Regions from separate parts of the Pseudomonas multiresinivorans genome, predicted to be linked through region 2. Evidence: predicted binding sites of a transcription regulator. Region 2 holds the regulator's gene; the other holds the start of a gene.

Region 1 (8,363 bases), 560 kb from region 2:
GACGAGAGTCTGCTGACACAGGCCCTGCGCTGCCTGCCGGCGGCGCACCTGAAGCTGTGGTTCGCGCGCCTGCTGGCCGACCCGAAGGCCAACCGCGCCGGCATGCCCGACCTGATCCAGTTCTGGCCCGGCGAGGCGCGCTACCGAATGATCGAAGTGAAAGGCCCCGGCGACCGCCTGCAGGATAATCAGAAGCGCTGGCTGGCCTTCTGCGCCGAGCACGGCATGCCGGTGGAAGTCTGCTATGTGCGCTGGCAGGACGAGGCGGACGAAAGCCAATGAGCTACGCCGTCGCCGTGCGCGCGCTGTGCGAATTCACCGCCAAGGAAGGTGACCTCGACCTGCGCTTCACCCCCGCGCCCACTGCCCAGGAAGGCATGGCCGGGCACGCCACGGTGGTCTCGCGCCGGGGCCTGGGCTATATCGCCGAGCTGCCGCTGCGCGGGGAGTATCCGGGGCTGGTGGTCAGCGGCCGCGCCGATGGCTACGACCCCGACGCCAACCTGCTGGAAGAGATCAAGACCCACCGTGGCGACGTCGCGCGCATCCCGCAGAACCACCGGCTGCTGCACTGGGCGCAGGTGAAGGTGTACGGCTGGTTGCTGTGCCAGACACTGGAGATCGACGCCATCGATCTCGCCGTCGTCTACTTCAACGTCATCACCCAGAAGGAAACGGTCTTCCGCGAGCGCTTCGCCGCCGATGACCTGCGCACCTTCTTCGAGCTGCAATGCAGCCGCTTCGTGAAATGGGCCGAGCAGGAAAGCGCCCACCGCATCGAACGCGACCAGGGCCTGGAGGCGCTGCGCTTCCCCTACCCAGACTTCCGCCGGGGCCAGCGTATGCTCGCCGAATCGGTGTACCGCGCTGCCCGCGACGGCCAGACACTGATGGCCCAGGCCACCACTGGCATCGGCAAGACCCTCGGCACCCTGTTCCCGCAGCTCAAGGCCTTCCCAGGGCAGAAGCTGGACCGCTTGTTCTTCCTCACCGCCAAGACGCCGGGCCGGCGCCTGGCTCTAGATGCCCTGGCGACCTTGCGCCAGCAGGACGCCGCCCAGCCGCTGCGGGTGCTGGAGCACGTCGCCCGCGACAAGGCCTGCGAGCACCCGGACAAATCCTGCCACGGCGACTCCTGTCCCTTGGCCAAGGGTTTCTACGACCGCCTGCCCGCCGCCCGCGAGGCCGCGCTCAAGCACCGCTGGCTAACCCAGGAAGCACTGCGCGACGTGGCGCTGCAGCACCAGGTCTGCCCCTACTACCTGAGCCAGGAACTGTGCCGCTGGGCCGACGTGGTGGTGGGCGACTACAACTACTACTTCGACATGAGCGCCCTGCTCTACGGCCTTACCGTGCTCAACGACTGGAAGGTCACCCTGCTGGTGGACGAGGCGCACAACCTCATCGAGCGCGGCCGCGGCATGTACAGCGCCGAGCTGGACCAGTCCGAGTTCAACGCCCTGCGCAAGGTCGCCCCGGCCGGGCTGAAGGGCGTGCTGGAGCGCGTCGGCCGGCACTGGAACCAGATGCACCGCGACCAGGAGGTCGATTACCAGATCTACCCGACGGTGCCGGACCTGTTCATCGCCGCGCTGCAGAAAGCCGTCAGCGCCATCACCGACCACCTCACCGACCAGCCCACCGGCAACGAGGCCGAACTGCTGCGCTTCTACCTCGACGCCATGCTGTTCTGCCGGCTGGCCGAAGCCTACGGACCGCACTCGCTGTTCGACATCACCCGCCACTACGGCAGCGGCCAGCGCACGCTCTCCACCCTGTGCCTGCGCAACGTGGTGCCGGCGCCCTTCCTCGAACCACGCTTCGAGGCGGCCCACAGCACCACGCTGTTCTCCGCCACACTGAACCCGGCCAATTACTACGCCGACCTGCTCGGCCTGCCGGAAGGCACCACCTGGCGCGAAGTGGAATCGCCCTTCCGCGCCGAGCAATTGGAAGTCCACGCGCTGAGCAACCTGTCCACCCGCTACCAGCACCGCGAGGCCAGCCTGTCGCCGATCAGCACGCTGATGGCCCGGCAGTTCCGCGCACGCCCCGGCAACTACCTGGCCTTCTTCAGCAGCTACGCCTACCTGCAGCAGGCGCTGGAACGCTTCGCCGCCGAGCACCCGGACATCCCGCGCTGGGTGCAGTCGCGCAGCATGAACGAGATCGAGCGCCAGGCCTTCCTCGACCGCTTCACCCCGCACTCGCAGGGCATCGGCTTCGCCGTGCTCGGCGGCGCCTTCAGCGAGGGCATCGACCTGCCGGGCGACCGCCTGATCGGCGCCTTCATCGCCACGCTGGGCCTGCCACAGGTGAACGAGGTCAACGAGGAGATCAAGCAGCGCATGCAAGGCATGTTCGGCGATGGCTACGACTACACCTACCTGTTCCCCGGCCTGCAGAAGGTCGTCCAGGCCGCCGGCCGGGTGATCCGCACGCCGACGGATTCGGGGGTGATCTACCTGCTCGATGATCGATTCAACCAGCCGGCGGTGCGGCGGTTGTTGCCGGGGTGGTGGAAGCCGGAGCGGCTGAGGTTCGTTGCCGATCCGCCGCGCTCGAAAGAGCCGCAAGGTTTTTTGCTGCTGTAACGCATTGCGCGGATTTTCACTTGGGGAATGGCCTTGTGCCGTGCGGTTCGCGAGCAAGCTCGCTCCTACGAAGAGTGCACTGGCTTTACCTGTAGGAGCGAGCTTGCTCGCGAACCCGCTCAGCGCCAGCTTTGCCGGCTGATCGCGGAGAAGCTCCGCTGCTACGAGAACAGAAATACTGGAGTCGACCTATCGAAGGGCTCCGTCGCGTCCGAATGGCCGTCAGACCAACCGCCATTGACGGCATCACCCCATCAGATAAACTGTATATACATACAGTTATTTCCGAGCAATCCCATGCGACACCCACCCATCCTCCTCCCCTGCCCCTCCTGCCGGGCGCATGACCGTCGCCGCTCGCCGGCCGGGAGGCCGTAATGGGCAGCGTGGTTGCGCTCGACACCCTGTTCCACCAGCGCCAGGTCTGGAAAGGCCAGCCCCAGGGCCTGCCACCCAGCCAGCAGCCCACCGGCCACTCCGTGCTGGACCAGGCCCTGCCCACTGGCGGCTGGCCGGAAGCCGCCCTCAGTGAAATCCTCCTGGCCCAGGAAGGCGTCGGCGAGCTTCAGCTGGTCTGGCCAACCCTCGCGCGGCTCAGCGCAGCCGGCGAACGCATCGTGCTGGTCGCCCCGCCCCACGTGCCCTACCCGGCCGCGTGGCAAGCAGCCGGCGTAGCGCTGGACCAGCTAGCCATCGTGCAAGCCAGCGGCCGCGATGCGCTCTGGGCCGCCGAGCAGTGCCTGCGCTCGGGCAGTTGCGGCGCCGTGCTGTGCTGGCCGCAGCAGGCCGACGACCGCGCCCTGCGCCGCCTGCAGGTGGCTGCCGAGACCGGGCAGACCCTGGCCATCGCCTACCGCTCGCAGCGCGAAGCGCTCAACCCATCGCCCGCCGCGTTGCGCCTGGCGCTGGACGCCACCCCGGCGCAGCTGCGCGTACTCAAGTGCCGTGGCGGTCTGGCGCCGGCGCGGCCCATTCCGTTGCCCTGGCACTGAGGCCGCCATGCTCTGGGCCTGCATTCTCCTGCCTCAGCTGGCGATGGACGGCACGCTCCGTGGCCGTCCCGAACCGGACGCCGCCCTGGCACTGCTCACCGGACCAGCGCAACGCCGCGTGCTGCAGGCGGTGAACCCGGCGGCACGGGCGCTGGGGCTCAAGCCCGGCCAGTCGCTCACCGCCGCCCAGGCCCTGAGCCGCGATTTCGAAACCGCCGAGTACGACCTGCGCGAAGTGCAGCGCTGGCAGGACCTGCTGGCCGCCTGGGGCTACGGTTTCAGCTCGCAGGTCAGCCAGCACTACCCGCGTGCGCTGCTGATGGAAGTACAGTCCAGCCTGCAACTGTTCGGCCCCTGGCCACGCTTCGAGGCGCGCCTGCGTGAGGAGTTGAACGCCCTGGGTTTTCGTCACCGCATCACCGCTGCGCCCAATCCGGCCGCCGCGCGCATCCTCGCCAATGGCCACGACGGCGTGGCGATCCACGACAACGCGCAACTGCGCCAGTACCTGGGCAGGATGCCCCTGGAGCGCCTCGGCCTGGAGCGCGACGCCGCCACCTCGCTGGGCCGCATGGGCCTGCGCAGCCTGCAGCAACTGCTCGCCCTGCCGCGCGAAAGCCTGGCCCGGCGCTTCCCGCCGCAGGTACTGCGCCAGGTTGACACCCTGCTCGGCCAGCGCCCGCTGGCCCTGGAGTTCTACCGGCCACCGGACAGCTTCGAGTCGCGCATCGAGCTGAACTTCGACGTGGAATCCACCCAGGCCCTGCTCTTCCCGCTGCGCCGCCTGACCGCTGACCTCGGCGCCTTCCTCGCCGGGCGCGACAGCGGCGTGCAGCGCTTCGTCCTGCACCTGGAGCACCACGACGGCCCGGACACCCAGATGCCGGTCGGCCTGCTCAGCGCCGAGCGCGAAGCGGCGATGCTCTTCGAGCTGAGCCGGGGCCGCCTGGAACAACTGCAACTGCGCGCCCCGGTACACAGCGTGCGACTCATCGCCGACGACTTGCCGCCCTTCGTGCCGCAGCACCGCGAGCTGTTCGACGACCGCCCGCAGCAATCCCAGCCCTGGGAACAATTGCGCGAACGCCTGCGCGCGCGATTGGGCGACGACGCCGTACACGGCCTCGGCGGCCTCGCCGAGCATCGCCCGGAGCGCGCCTGGCAAGGCAACTCCACACCGCGTCTGTCCATTACCGAGGTCCCGCGCCCCGGCTGGCTGCTGGCAGAACCGCAACCGCTGCGCGAATTCGCCCCTACCCTGCTCGCCGGCCCAGAACGCATCGAGTCCGGCTGGTGGGACGGCGAGGACATCCGCCGCGACTACTACCAGGTGCGCACCCGCAGCGGGCAGCGCGCCTGGGTGTTCCGCCCGGTGGGCGACGACGGCCCGTTGCTGCTGCACGGCTGGTTCGCATGAACGCGCCGGATGAAGACCCCGGCTACGCCGAATTGCACTGCCTGTCCAACTTCAGTTTCCAGCGCGGCGCCTCCAGCGCGGCCGAGCTGTTCGAGCGGGCGAAGAAGCTCGGCTACCGCGCCCTGGCGATCACCGACGAATGCAGCCTGGCCGGCATCGTCCGCGCCTGGCAGGCCTCGAAGGAAACCGCGATTCCCCTGATCACCGGCAGCGAACTGAGCATCGAGCAGGGCCCGAAGCTGGTGCTGCTGGCGGAGAACCTCGCTGGCTACGAAAACCTCTGCCGCCTGCTCACCCACGCCCGGCGCCGCGCCGAGAAAGGCAGCTACCGTCTGGTGCACACGGACTTCGACGGCAACCTCGACCACCTGCTGGCGATCTGGCTGCCGCGAGACGACCAGGACGATGACGGCCTGTGGCTGCGCGAACGCTTCCCCGAGCGCCTGTGGCTGGGCGTCGAGCTGCACAAGGGCCCGGACGACGCCGGCAAGCTGCATCGCCTGCGCGAACAGGCCGCGCGCCTGGAGATTCCCGCCGTGGCCTGCGGCGACGTGCACATGCACATCCGCGGCCGCCGCGCCCTGCAGGACTGCATGACCGCCATCCGCCAGCACCTGCCGGTGCACGAGGCCGGCCAGTACCTCTATCCCAATGGCGAGCGCCACTTGCGCCCGAAGGAAGCGCTGGCGGCGATCTATCCGGCCGAGTTGTTGGCGGAAACGCTGAAGATTGCCGGGCGCTGTAGCTTCGATCTGGGCGAGGATGTGAAATACCAGTACCCGCGCGAGCTGGTGCCCGAAGGCCATACGCCCTCCACTTGGCTGCGGGAGAAGACCGAGGAAGGCATCAAGCGGCGCTGGCCGAATGGAGTCAGTAGCGACAATCGCGCGAAGGTCGAGAAAGAATTAGGGTTGATTGCCGAGCTGGAATACGACAGCTACTTCCTCACCGTCCACGACATCGTCGCCTTTGCCCGCAGCCAGAGCATCCTCTGCCAGGGACGCGGCTCGGCAGCCAACTCCGTGGTCTGCTTCGCCCTGGGCATCACCGAGCTGGATCCGTCCACATCCAAACTATTGTTCGAGCGTTTCATTTCCCGCGAACGCAACGAGCCGCCAGACATCGATGTCGACTTCGAGCACGACCGCCGCGAGGAAGTCATCCAGTACGTGTTCCGCCGCTACGGCCGCAGCCGCGCGGCGCTCACCGCCGTGGCCAGCACCTACCGCGGCGCCGGCGCGGTGCGCGACGTGGCCAAGGCGCTGGGGCTGCCGCCGGACCAGGTCGGCGCACTGGCCGACTGCTGCGGCGCCTGGAGCCGCGAAGCACCCTCGAACGAGCGACTGGAGGAAGCGGGCTTCGATCCCCGCAACCCCATCCTGCGCCGCGTGCTGGCACTGACCGACCAGCTGATCGGTTTCCCCCGGCACCTGTCGCAGCACCCCGGCGGCTTCGTCATCTCCCAGCAGCCGCTGGAAACCCTGGTGCCGGTGGAAAACGCCGCGATGCCCGAGCGCACCCTGATCCAGTGGGACAAGGATGACCTCGACGCCGTCGGCCTGCTCAAGGTCGACGTCCTCGCCCTCGGCATGCTCAGCGCCCTGCGCCGCTGCTTCAACCTGATCGCCGACTATCGCGGCAAGCTCTGGACGCTCGCCACGCTGCCGCAAGACTGCAAGCAGACCTACGAGATGATCAGCCGGGCCGACACCGTGGGGGTGTTCCAGATTGAGTCCCGCGCACAGATGGCCATGCTGCCGCGCCTCAAACCCGAAAGGTTTTATGACCTGGTGATCGAAGTCGCCATCGTCCGCCCCGGTCCGATCCAGGGCGACATGGTCCATCCCTATCTGCGTCGACGGAACAAGGAAGAACCAGTCGAGTATCCGCACGACGAGCTGATTCCGGTCTTCGAGCGCACCCTGGGCGTGCCGCTGTTCCAGGAGCAAGTGATGGAGTTGGCGGTGGTTGCCGCCGAATACACACCGGGCGAGGCAGACCAGTTACGCCGTTCCATGGCTGCCTGGAAGCGCCACGGTGGGCTGGAACCCCATCGCCAGCGTTTGTCCGAGCGCATGTTGAAGAAGAAATACACCCAGGAATACATCGACCGCATCTTCGAGCAGATCAAGGGCTTCGGCAGCTACGGCTTCCCCGAATCCCACGCCGCCAGCTTCGCCCTGCTCACCTACGCCAGCTGCTGGCTGAAATGCCACGAGCCGGCGGCCTTCACCTGCGCCCTGATCAACAGCTGGCCCATGGGCTTCTACAGCCCCGACCAGTTGCTGCAGGACGCCCGCCGCCACGGCCTGGAGATCCGCCCGGTGGACGTGCGCCACAGCCACTGGGACTGCACCCTGGAACCCATCGCCGAACGACAGCCGGCGATCCGCCTCGGCCTGCGCATGGTGCGCGGGCTGCGTGAAGAGGTCGCCGATGCCATCGCTCAAGCACGGGAGCAACAGCCCTTCGCCGACGTCGCCGACCTCTGCCTACGCGCCCATCTCGACGGCCGCGCCCGCGAGCAACTGGCCGACGCCGGCGCCCTGCGCGGTCTCGCCGGCCATCGGCACAAGGCGCGCTGGGCGATTGCCGGGGTCGAGCCGCAACTGCCGCTGTTCGCCGGCCAGGTCACCGAGGAGGCCCAGGTCAGCCTACCGCTGCCCAGCCGTGGCGAAGACCTGCTGACCGACTACGCGACCCTGGGCACCACCCTCGGCCCGCACCCCCTGACCCTGCTGCGCGGCGCCCTCAAGGCTCGGCGCTGCCGCAGCTCGCGGGAACTGACCACGCTGGAAGCCGACCGTCCGGTGCGCGTTGCCGGCCTGGTGGTCGGTCGGCAACGGCCGGGCACCGCCAGCGGCGTCACCTTCGTCACGCTGGAAGACGAATTCGGCATGATCAACGTGATCGTCTGGCGCGACCTTGCCGAACAGCAGCGCCGCCCCTTCCTCAGCGCCCGCCTGATGCAGGTGGACGGCACCCTGGAAGCCAAGGACGGCGTGCGCCATGTGATCGCCGGGCGGTTGACGGATTTGAGCGGGTTGCTGGAGGGGCTGGATGTACGGAGCCGGGATTTCCACTGAGCCTGCGAAACCAATCTCACAGGAATGCAGTTTCGTAGGATGGCGTGGAGCGAAGCGATACCCATCAGCTCTCGGCTTGATCCGCGTCAGGCGATTCGCGTGCAAGCTCGCTCCCGCTGTCTGAATATTGCGTAGGAGCGGACTCCGTCCGCGATCGGTTGAGCAGCGCGCCAGAATTATCAATGGAGCGACCGGCAAGACATCGCGGACGAAGTCCGCTCCTACGCACGTCGGTTGGAGTGAGCCCCTCGGTAGGAGCGAACTTGCTCGGAAC
Region 2 (8,363 bases):
GATGGCGTAAACAGTCATGGCAAATCCTTAATCGATCAGTTGTGCGGCGCGCAGCTCGCCGACGGCTTGTTGCCAACGCGGCAGCTGCTTGTATTCGATGCCCGGCCAGGCTTTGGCACGCATACGCCCAAGGCGCTGCGGTGCAGTGACCTTCATGCGCTGCAGGGCACTGAGGGCCAGCTCCGCGGAGGCGCGGTCATTGCACACCAGCCCCATGTCGCAGCCGGCAGTCAGCGCGGCCTCGATGCGGTTGGCGGCATCGCCGACCACATGGGCGCCGGCCATGGACAGGTCGTCACTGAAGATCACCCCGTCGAAGCCCAGCTCGCCGCGCAGGATGTCCTGCAGCCAGCGGCGGGAGAAGCCGGCCGGATTCGGATCGACCTGCGGGTAGATCACGTGGGCCGGCATCAGCGCATCCAGCTCGCCGGAAAGACGCTGGAACGGCACCAGGTCCACGGCGCGGATCTGCTCCAGCGTGCGCTCGTCCTCGGGAATCCCCACATGGGAATCGACTTCCGCCCAACCGTGGCCGGGGAAGTGCTTACCGGTAGAGGCCATGCCGGCGGCGCGCATACCACGGATGAACGCACCAGCCAGCGCAACGGCACGCTCCGGATTGCCTTCGAAGGCGCGGCTGCCGACGACGGCGCTGCGCTGATGGTCCAGATCCAGTACCGGAGCGAAGCTCAGGTCGAGCCCCACCGCCAGCACCTCGGTCGCCATCAGCCAGCCGCACTGCTCGGCCAGCCGTTCGGCATTGGCGTTATCGGCGATGGCACGCATTGCCGGCAGGCGCAGGAAGCCCTGGCGCAGGCGCTGCACGCGGCCACCTTCCTGGTCCACGGCGAGCAGCAAATCGGGGCGCACCGCGCGGATGGCGGCCATCAACTCGCGCACCTGGCGCGGCGACTCGATGTTGCGGGCGAAGATGATCAGGCCGCCGACTTCCGGCTGGCGCAGGATCTGGCGGTCCTCGGCGGTGAGCCAGGTGCCGCCGATGTCGAGCATCAGTGAGCCTTGCATGTACATTCCTTTCAATTCAATTGCGCCACACGCCACTCGGGGCAGGCGGCTTCTTCGATTCGGGCCGAGCAATGGAGGGGAACCCTGGGGAAGAGTTCCAGCAGGTCGTCGTTACGCAGGCGGACACAGCCATGGGACAGCGGCGTGCCCATGGGCTCGCAGTCCGGCGTACCGTGCAGGTAGATGTAGCGGCGGAAGGTATCGACCTTGCCCAACCGGTTGCGCCCCGGCTCGCAGCCGCTGAGCCAGAGGATGCGCGAGAGTATCCAGTCGCGGCCGGGAAACGCCTCGTGAAGCTCGGCCGTCCAGGTCTCGCCAGTCCAGCGGCGCCCTTTCAGCACAGCACCTTTGGGCAGCCCGTCGCCAATGCGAGCGCGAATCTGGTGCAAGCCGCGCGGCGTACAGCCGGAACCGTTGCGCTCCCCCGCGCCATGGGCCGCGGTGGAGACTGGCATGCGCAAGACCAGGCGCCCCGCGGCAAAGCCGTAGAGCATCTGGTCAGCAAGGGAGATATGGAGAAGATCGAGATCAGCCATGGCCGGCTACTGTAGCCGATCAGGCCGATACAGCCCAGCGCAAGGCCGGGCCCTGGATCAAACCTTGGCGGGTGCCGGTGCGGTGCTGGATTTGGTGCGCGGCTTGAGCTGGGCGCCAGCCAGCGAAGGATCGCTGACACCGCTGTCGGCGCGCATCCCGGCGGCCAGGAACGGCACCATCAGGCGCATCACCTGCTCGATCGAAGTGTTCACGCCGAAATCGTTCTCGGCCATGGCGCGCAACGCCTTGATGCCGGACATGCTGAACACCGCCGTACCCAGCATGAAGTGCACGCGCCAGAAGAGCTCCAGCGGCGGCAGACGCGGCGCGGACTCGTTCACCAGCAGCATATAGCGACGGAAAACCTTGCCGTAGACCTCTTCGAGGTACTTGCGCAGGTGCCCCTGGCTCTGGCTGAACGCCAGGCCCAGCAGGCGCATGAATATGGACAGGTCATTGCCGCTGCGCGGCTTGACGGCCATGGCCTGGATCACGAGCAGTTCGAGCAGCTCTTCCAGCGTGGCACGCGGCGCATCGGGCTTGGCCTGGCGGCGATCCAGTTCCTTCTCGAGGCTGGCGCAGAACGGGCCGAGGAAGCGCGAGAAGACCGCCTGGATCAGCGCCTTCTTCGAGCCGAAGTGATAGTTCACCGCCGCGAGGTTCACCCCCGCCTTGCTGGTGATCAGACGCAAGGAGGTTTCGGCGAAGCCTTTCTCCGCGAACAGCTGTTCCGCAGCATCCAGGATGCGTTCGACGGTTTCCGACTGGGCCATGGCTACTCCGCCTGACAAACACTTGTTTGAAACATACGTTTCAGCGTCTTCTATTGTCAAGCAAAGTGCGATGGATTGTTACCAATATCATGGCAATGCGACGAGAGACCTTATGTACAGCAAGACGCTTGCCAGCGTCCAAAGGTTACATGCACGAACGTTCCACCGACAGCCGCGCCCAATAAAAGCATTGCCAGCCGGCCATCACTGTATATAATTCCAGCAACTGTATAAAAAGCCAGAGTATGGACATGCTGAAGCTCACGCCGCGCCAAGCCGAGATCCTCGCCTTCATCAAACGCTGCCTGGAAGCCAACGGCTACCCGCCCACCCGCGCAGAGATCGCCCAGGAACTCGGCTTCAAATCGCCCAACGCCGCCGAGGAGCACCTGAAAGCCCTCGCCCGCAAAGGCGCCATCGAGATGACCCCGGGCGCCTCCCGCGGCATCCGCATCCCCGGCTTTGAGCCCAAGGCCGCCGCCAATGACGACGAATTGCCGATCATCGGCCGCGTCGCTGCCGGCGCGCCGATCCTCGCCGAGCAGAACGTCGACGACACCTGCCGGATCAACCCCACCTTCTTCAATCCTCCAGCGGACTACCTGCTGCGTGTACGCGGCCAGAGCATGAAGGACGTCGGCATCATGGATGGCGACCTGCTCGCCGTGCATGTCACCCGCGAGGCGCGCAACGGCCAGATCGTGGTCGCCCGCCTGGGTGAAGAGGTCACGGTGAAGCGCTTCAAGCGCGAGGGAAGCAAGGTCTGGCTGCTCGCCGAGAACCCGGAGTTCGCCCCCATCGAGGTGGACCTCAAGGAACAGGAACTGGTCATCGAAGGCTTGAGCGTCGGCGTGATCCGTCGCTGAACAGGAGACAACCATGCAGTACCCGCAGCCACAAAACCTGCCGCAACTCCCGCTGTTCCAGGAAGCACTCTGGGCGAGCGGTACTGCTCCCCTGCTCCCTGAACTACTGGAAGACGAGCCGGTTGCCGACGATAGCGCCTTCAGCGAGATTGCCCTGCGCGGGCTGCCCGGCCAGTGCCTGACGCTGCTGGCGCCGATGCTTCGTGGACTCAGCGAGGAAAGCGATTCCCGCTGGCTGACACTGATCGCCGCGCCGTCCAGCCTGACACCGGACTGGCTGCGCAAGGCCGGCCTGAACCGCGAACGCATCCTCCTGCTGCCTGCCCGCGATCAGGCCGCAGCACAGGCACTGGCCTGCGAAGCGCTGCGCCTGGGCAACAGCCATACGGTGGTGAGCTGGCTGAATCTCAGCGAAAACGCGCGCAGGCAGCTTTCCCGCGCCGCCGTTGCCGGCCAGGCGCAGAGCCTGAATATTCGCCTGGGATGATCTGAACAAGAAGCCTCGCCGCGAGCGCGGTGAGGCGGCAGAACTCAGTGCAGGACGCGCGGACCTTCGTCTTCCATGCCCATGTCGCCACCTTCGGCAAGACGACCAGCCATCTGCACACCAACATTGAACATCGCCTTGGCGATCTCGATGTGCTGGCCCTGCAGGAAGCCCTTGGCATCGGCGGAGAACTCCAAGGTCACCAGCGCCTCCTCATCATCCGCACGACGTAGCACAATGCGCCCGTCAGGCAGCTCGACAATTTCCAGAAATGAGGTTGGCATAGCGAAGTTCTCCACAGCAGAACGCGTAGTGTAACAGCCACATCCGCTACGCCCTAGCCAAAGCGCGCATGGGCCGACCAGAAGGCCAGCACAGTGTGAAGCGGGAATCAGAGCTCGGTGAGCGAAGCGCGGAAACGCAGCACCAGGTCCTTCAGGGCTTTGCGCCAGGCTTCCAGCTCTTCATTACCCAGTTCGTCCGGCGTCTCGTCGTCGACATTCACCGCCTGGATCAGCGGCTGGGTCGGATCGACCTTGGCTTTCTTCGGCTCGCTCGGGGGCTGGAACAGCGCAGCATAGGCGGCCAGCAGGCGACCCAGCCAGGCTTCGGGCGATTGCGCCAGCTCGACCATTTCGGCCAGCTCCGGGCTTGGAGCGGCGGCCAGCACCTCGGCATTCAGCAGCATATCGACGCGCGGCGCACCGGCCTGGGGCAGGCGGTAGTAGCCGGCGATCTCATGGGCCACGCCCAGCACGGCACCATAGAGATGGAACAGCGCCGATTCGCGCTCGGCCTGAATGCGCGCCTGGGCATTCATCGCACGCGCCGTTTCGGCGCTGCGCCAGGCTTCCAGGGCAAGGCCGGCGAAGAACAGCTTCTGGTTGGTGCGGGTATAGAGTTCGTTCGCCATGACCGGGCCCTCTGCAGTCGACTTCGGCAGTATAAGCACGCCCCACCTCAGCGGGGCGCGCCTTCCATCAGCGCTTGTCCTCGACCTTCCACTTGCCGCCGTCGAAGAACGCGCGCCAGCCGGTGGGCTTGCCATCGACCTCGGACTGCACGTACTGCTCCTTGGTCTTGCGGCTGAAGCGGATCACCGCCGGGCGTCCATCCGGGTCTTTTGCCGGCGCGGCGAGCAGGAAGTGGTACTTCGGATCCAGCTCTTCCTTGTGTGGAATCAGCTCGGCCACCAGCGGAGCACGGGTCTCGCGGTTCTTCGGGAACTGGCTGGCGGCCAGGAACAGGCCGGAAGCGCCGTCACGCAGTACGTAGATGTCGTCCACCTTCTCGCACTTGAGTTCCGGCATGCGGATGGCGTCCATCTTCGGCGGTGCGGGCTCGCCGCTCTTCAGCAGCTTGCGGGTGTTCTTGCAGGTCGGATTGGTGCAACCGAAGAACTTGCCGAAGCGGCCGGTCTTGAGTTGCATCTCGCTGCCGCACTTGTCGCATTCGAGGCTCGGACCTTCGTAGCCCTTGATGCGGTACTGGCCCTCTTCGATCTCGTAGCCGGCGCAATCGGGGTTGTTACCACAGATGTGCAGCTTGCGCTTCTCGTCGACCAGGTAGGCATCCATCGCGGTGCTGCAGATAGGGCAACGGTGTTTGCCACGCAGCACGCGGGACTCGGATTCGCCCTCGTCATCCGCGGCGATCTCGTCGCCCGGAATCAGGTTGACGGTCGCCTTGCAGCGCTCTTTCGGCGGCAGGCTGTAACCCGAGCAGCCGAGGAACACGCCGGTGGAGGCGGTACGGATCATCATCGGCCGGCCGCACTCGCGGCAGGGGATGTCGGTCAGCGTCGGCTGGTTGGCGCGCATGCCGTCGTTGGAGGCTTCGGCCAGGTCGAGCTTCTTGCGGAAGTCGCCGTAGAACTCGTCCAGCACATTTTTCCAGTCACGCTCGCCCTGGGCCACGTCATCGAGGTTCTCTTCCATGCCGGCGGTGAAGCCGTAGTCCATCAGGTTGGAGAAGCTCTCGTTGAGGCGGTCGGTGACGATGTCGCCCATCTTTTCCGCGTAGAAGCGGCGGTTGTGGGTGGTGACGTAGCCCCGCTCCTGGATGGTGGAGATGATCGCCGCGTAGGTGGACGGGCGGCCGATGCCGCGCTTTTCCAGCTCCTTGACCAGGCTGGCTTCGGAGAAGCGCGCCGGCGGCTTGGTGAAGTGCTGGCTCGGATCGAGCTTGAGCAGCTTCATCGCGTCACCTTGGGTCATGACCGGCAGAACATCGTCCTCGCCCGGCTTGCTCTGCTGCGGCAGAACCTTGGTGTAGCCATCGAACTTGAGGATGCGGCCCTTGGCACGCAGCTCGAAGTCACCGGCTGCCACGCTGACAGTGGTGGACAGGTACTCGGCCGGCGGCATCTGGCAGGCCACGAACTGGCGCCAGATCAGGTCGTAAAGGCGCTCGGCGTCCCGCTCCATGCCCGACAACTGGGTCGGACGCAGGTTGACGTCGGAAGGACGAATCGCTTCGTGCGCTTCCTGGGCACCTTCCTTGCTGGAATAGAAATTCGGCTTTGCCGGCAGGTATTTCTTGCCGAACTCGCTGTCGATGAAGCCGCGCACCATGTCGATGGCGTCGGCCGACAGGTTGGTCGAGTCGGTACGCATATAGGTGATGTAGCCGGCTTCGTAGAGACGCTGGGCCATCATCATGGTCTTCTTCACACCAAAGCCCAGGCGATTGCTCGCGGCCTGCTGCAGGGTGGAAGTGATGAACGGGGCCGAGGGCTTGCTGGAGGTCGGCTTGTCCTCGCGCTTGGCGATGCTGTAGCTGGAAGCCTTGAGCTTCTCCAGGGCGGCCATGGCCTGCGCTTCATTGAGCGGCTTGAAGGCTTCGCCCTTCTCGCGCACCACTTCGAAGCGGACCTTGTCGTTCTTCGGCGTGCCGAGGTCGGCATGGACTTCCCAGTACTCTTCCGGGACGAAGGCGCGGATCTCGCGCTCACGCTCGACTACCAGCTTCACCGCCACCGACTGCACGCGGCCGGCCGACAGGCCGCGGGCGATCTTGGCCCACAGCAGCGGCGAGACCATGTAGCCCACCACCCGATCTAGGAAGCGGCGCGCCTGCTGGGCATTCACGCGATTGATATCCAGCTCGCCGGGCTGGGAGAAGGCCTCTTGAATGGCTTTCTTGGTGATTTCGTTGAAGACCACGCGCTTGTAGCGCGAGTCGTCGCCGCCGATAGCCTCGCGCAGGTGCCAGGCAATGGCCTCCCCTTCGCGGTCCAAGTCAGTTGCGAGATAGATGGTGTCGGCGTCCTTGGCCAGGCGGCGCAGTTCCTCGATCACCTTTTCCTTGCCGGGCAGGATCTCGTACTTGGCCTTCCAGCCGTGCTCCGGGTCGACACCCATGCGGGTGACGAGCTGGCGCTTGGCCTTCTCCTTCGGCGACAGGGCCGGCGCTTCGGAAGCGGTCTTGCGCGCTTTCGCCGCAGGCTCCTTCGACGCGGACGAGCCGCTGGTGGGCAGGTCGCGGATGTGGCCGATGCTCGACTTCACCACGTACTGGTTGCCCAGGTACTTGTTGATGGTCTTGGCCTTGGCCGGTGATTCCACGATGACCAGCGATTTACCCATGGATCGGAAGATTCCTGCGTCGAAAAGATGAATTTACAAGGAGGGAGGCGCTTGGAGCGGCACCGCTATATATAGTGGCGGTCGCGCCAAGGTCAAGCTTGGGTTTCGCCGGACGGGCCGGTCTGAAGACCCAACGGATCGTCTTCGGCGCTGATCAGAGCGAATCGCGGAACCTTCTCGCCATTCACTTCCACCGCCTCGGTGAACATGCTCAGCGGGCGCACCCAGAGGCCGAATTCGCCATAAAGCGCCTGGTAGATCACCAGGTCTTCCTCGGTCTCCGAATGCCGGGCGACGCCGAGCACGCGGTACTGCTGTCCCTTGTAGTGTCGATACAATCCGGGCTGCAAGTGCATGTCGGTTCTCCCTCCGCCGGCCAAAAGGCGGCGATTGTGCTGATTGCGCGGCTGCCGGGCAATCCCCACCCGACAAAAACGAAAGCCGGGGCACAAGGCCCCGGCTCGTCCATCCGCGAAAGCTTAGACGCGTTCGAAGACGGTGGTGATGCCCTGACCGAGGCCCACACACATGGTGGACACGCCCAGAGTACCGCCGTTCTGCTTCATCACGTTCAGCAGGGTGCCGGAGATACGCGCACCGGAGCAGCCGAACGGGTGACCCAGGGCGATGGCGCCGCCGTGCAGGTTGACCTTCTCGTCCATCTTGTCGAGCACCTTGAGGTCCTTCAGCACCGGCAGGGCCTGTGCGGCGAAGGCTTCGTTGAGCTCGAAGAAGTCGATATCGTTGATGGTCAGGCCGGCGCGCTTGAGCGCCTTGTTGGTCGACGGAACCGGACCGTAGCCCATGATCGCCGGATCAACGCCCGCCACGGCCATGGCACGAACCACGGCCATCGGCTGCACACCCAGGTCCTGGGCGCGCTGGGCGCTCATGACGATCATGCAGGAAGCGCCGTCGGTGATCTGCGAGGAAGTACCCGCAGTCACGGTACCGCCTTTGGGGTTGAACGCCGGTTTCAGGGCGGCCAGGCTTTCCAGGGTGGTTTCCGGACGGATGGTTTCGTCGAAGTCGAAGATCTTCAGGAAGCCGTTCTCGTCGTAGCCTTCCATCGGGATGATTTCGTCTT

What was found. Region 2 encodes LexA, which represses DNA repair genes until DNA is damaged. Its sites were predicted from a motif close to CTGTNTNNNNANACAG; they were not measured.
Region 1: a site for LexA is predicted at 2,858-2,873, ahead of imuA (translesion DNA synthesis-associated protein ImuA). Genes of this name have one in related genera too.

What each region holds. Positions count from the first base shown of each region.
Region 1 is NZ_CP048833.1:3,911,212-3,919,574, forward strand. It holds gene G4G71_RS17665 (VRR-NUC domain-containing protein) at 1-282, shown strand, start outside; gene G4G71_RS17670 (ATP-dependent DNA helicase) at 279-2,594, shown strand; gene imuA (translesion DNA synthesis-associated protein ImuA) at 2,972-3,586, shown strand; gene G4G71_RS17680 (Y-family DNA polymerase) at 3,594-5,003, shown strand; gene G4G71_RS17685 (error-prone DNA polymerase) at 5,000-8,089, shown strand.
Region 2 is NZ_CP048833.1:4,475,810-4,484,172, forward strand. It holds gene G4G71_RS20285 (S-methyl-5'-thioinosine phosphorylase) at 1-18, opposite strand, end outside; gene nagZ (beta-N-acetylhexosaminidase) at 28-1,026, opposite strand; gene G4G71_RS20295 (L,D-transpeptidase) at 1,038-1,562, opposite strand; gene G4G71_RS20300 (TetR/AcrR family transcriptional regulator) at 1,620-2,336, opposite strand; gene lexA (transcriptional repressor LexA) at 2,588-3,202, shown strand; gene sulA (SOS-induced cell division inhibitor SulA) at 3,216-3,689, shown strand; gene G4G71_RS20315 (hypothetical protein) at 3,734-3,973, opposite strand; gene G4G71_RS20320 (DUF6586 family protein) at 4,081-4,602, opposite strand; gene topA (type I DNA topoisomerase) at 4,670-7,276, opposite strand; gene G4G71_RS20330 (DUF1653 domain-containing protein) at 7,369-7,632, opposite strand; gene fadA (acetyl-CoA C-acyltransferase FadA) at 7,756-8,363, opposite strand, start outside.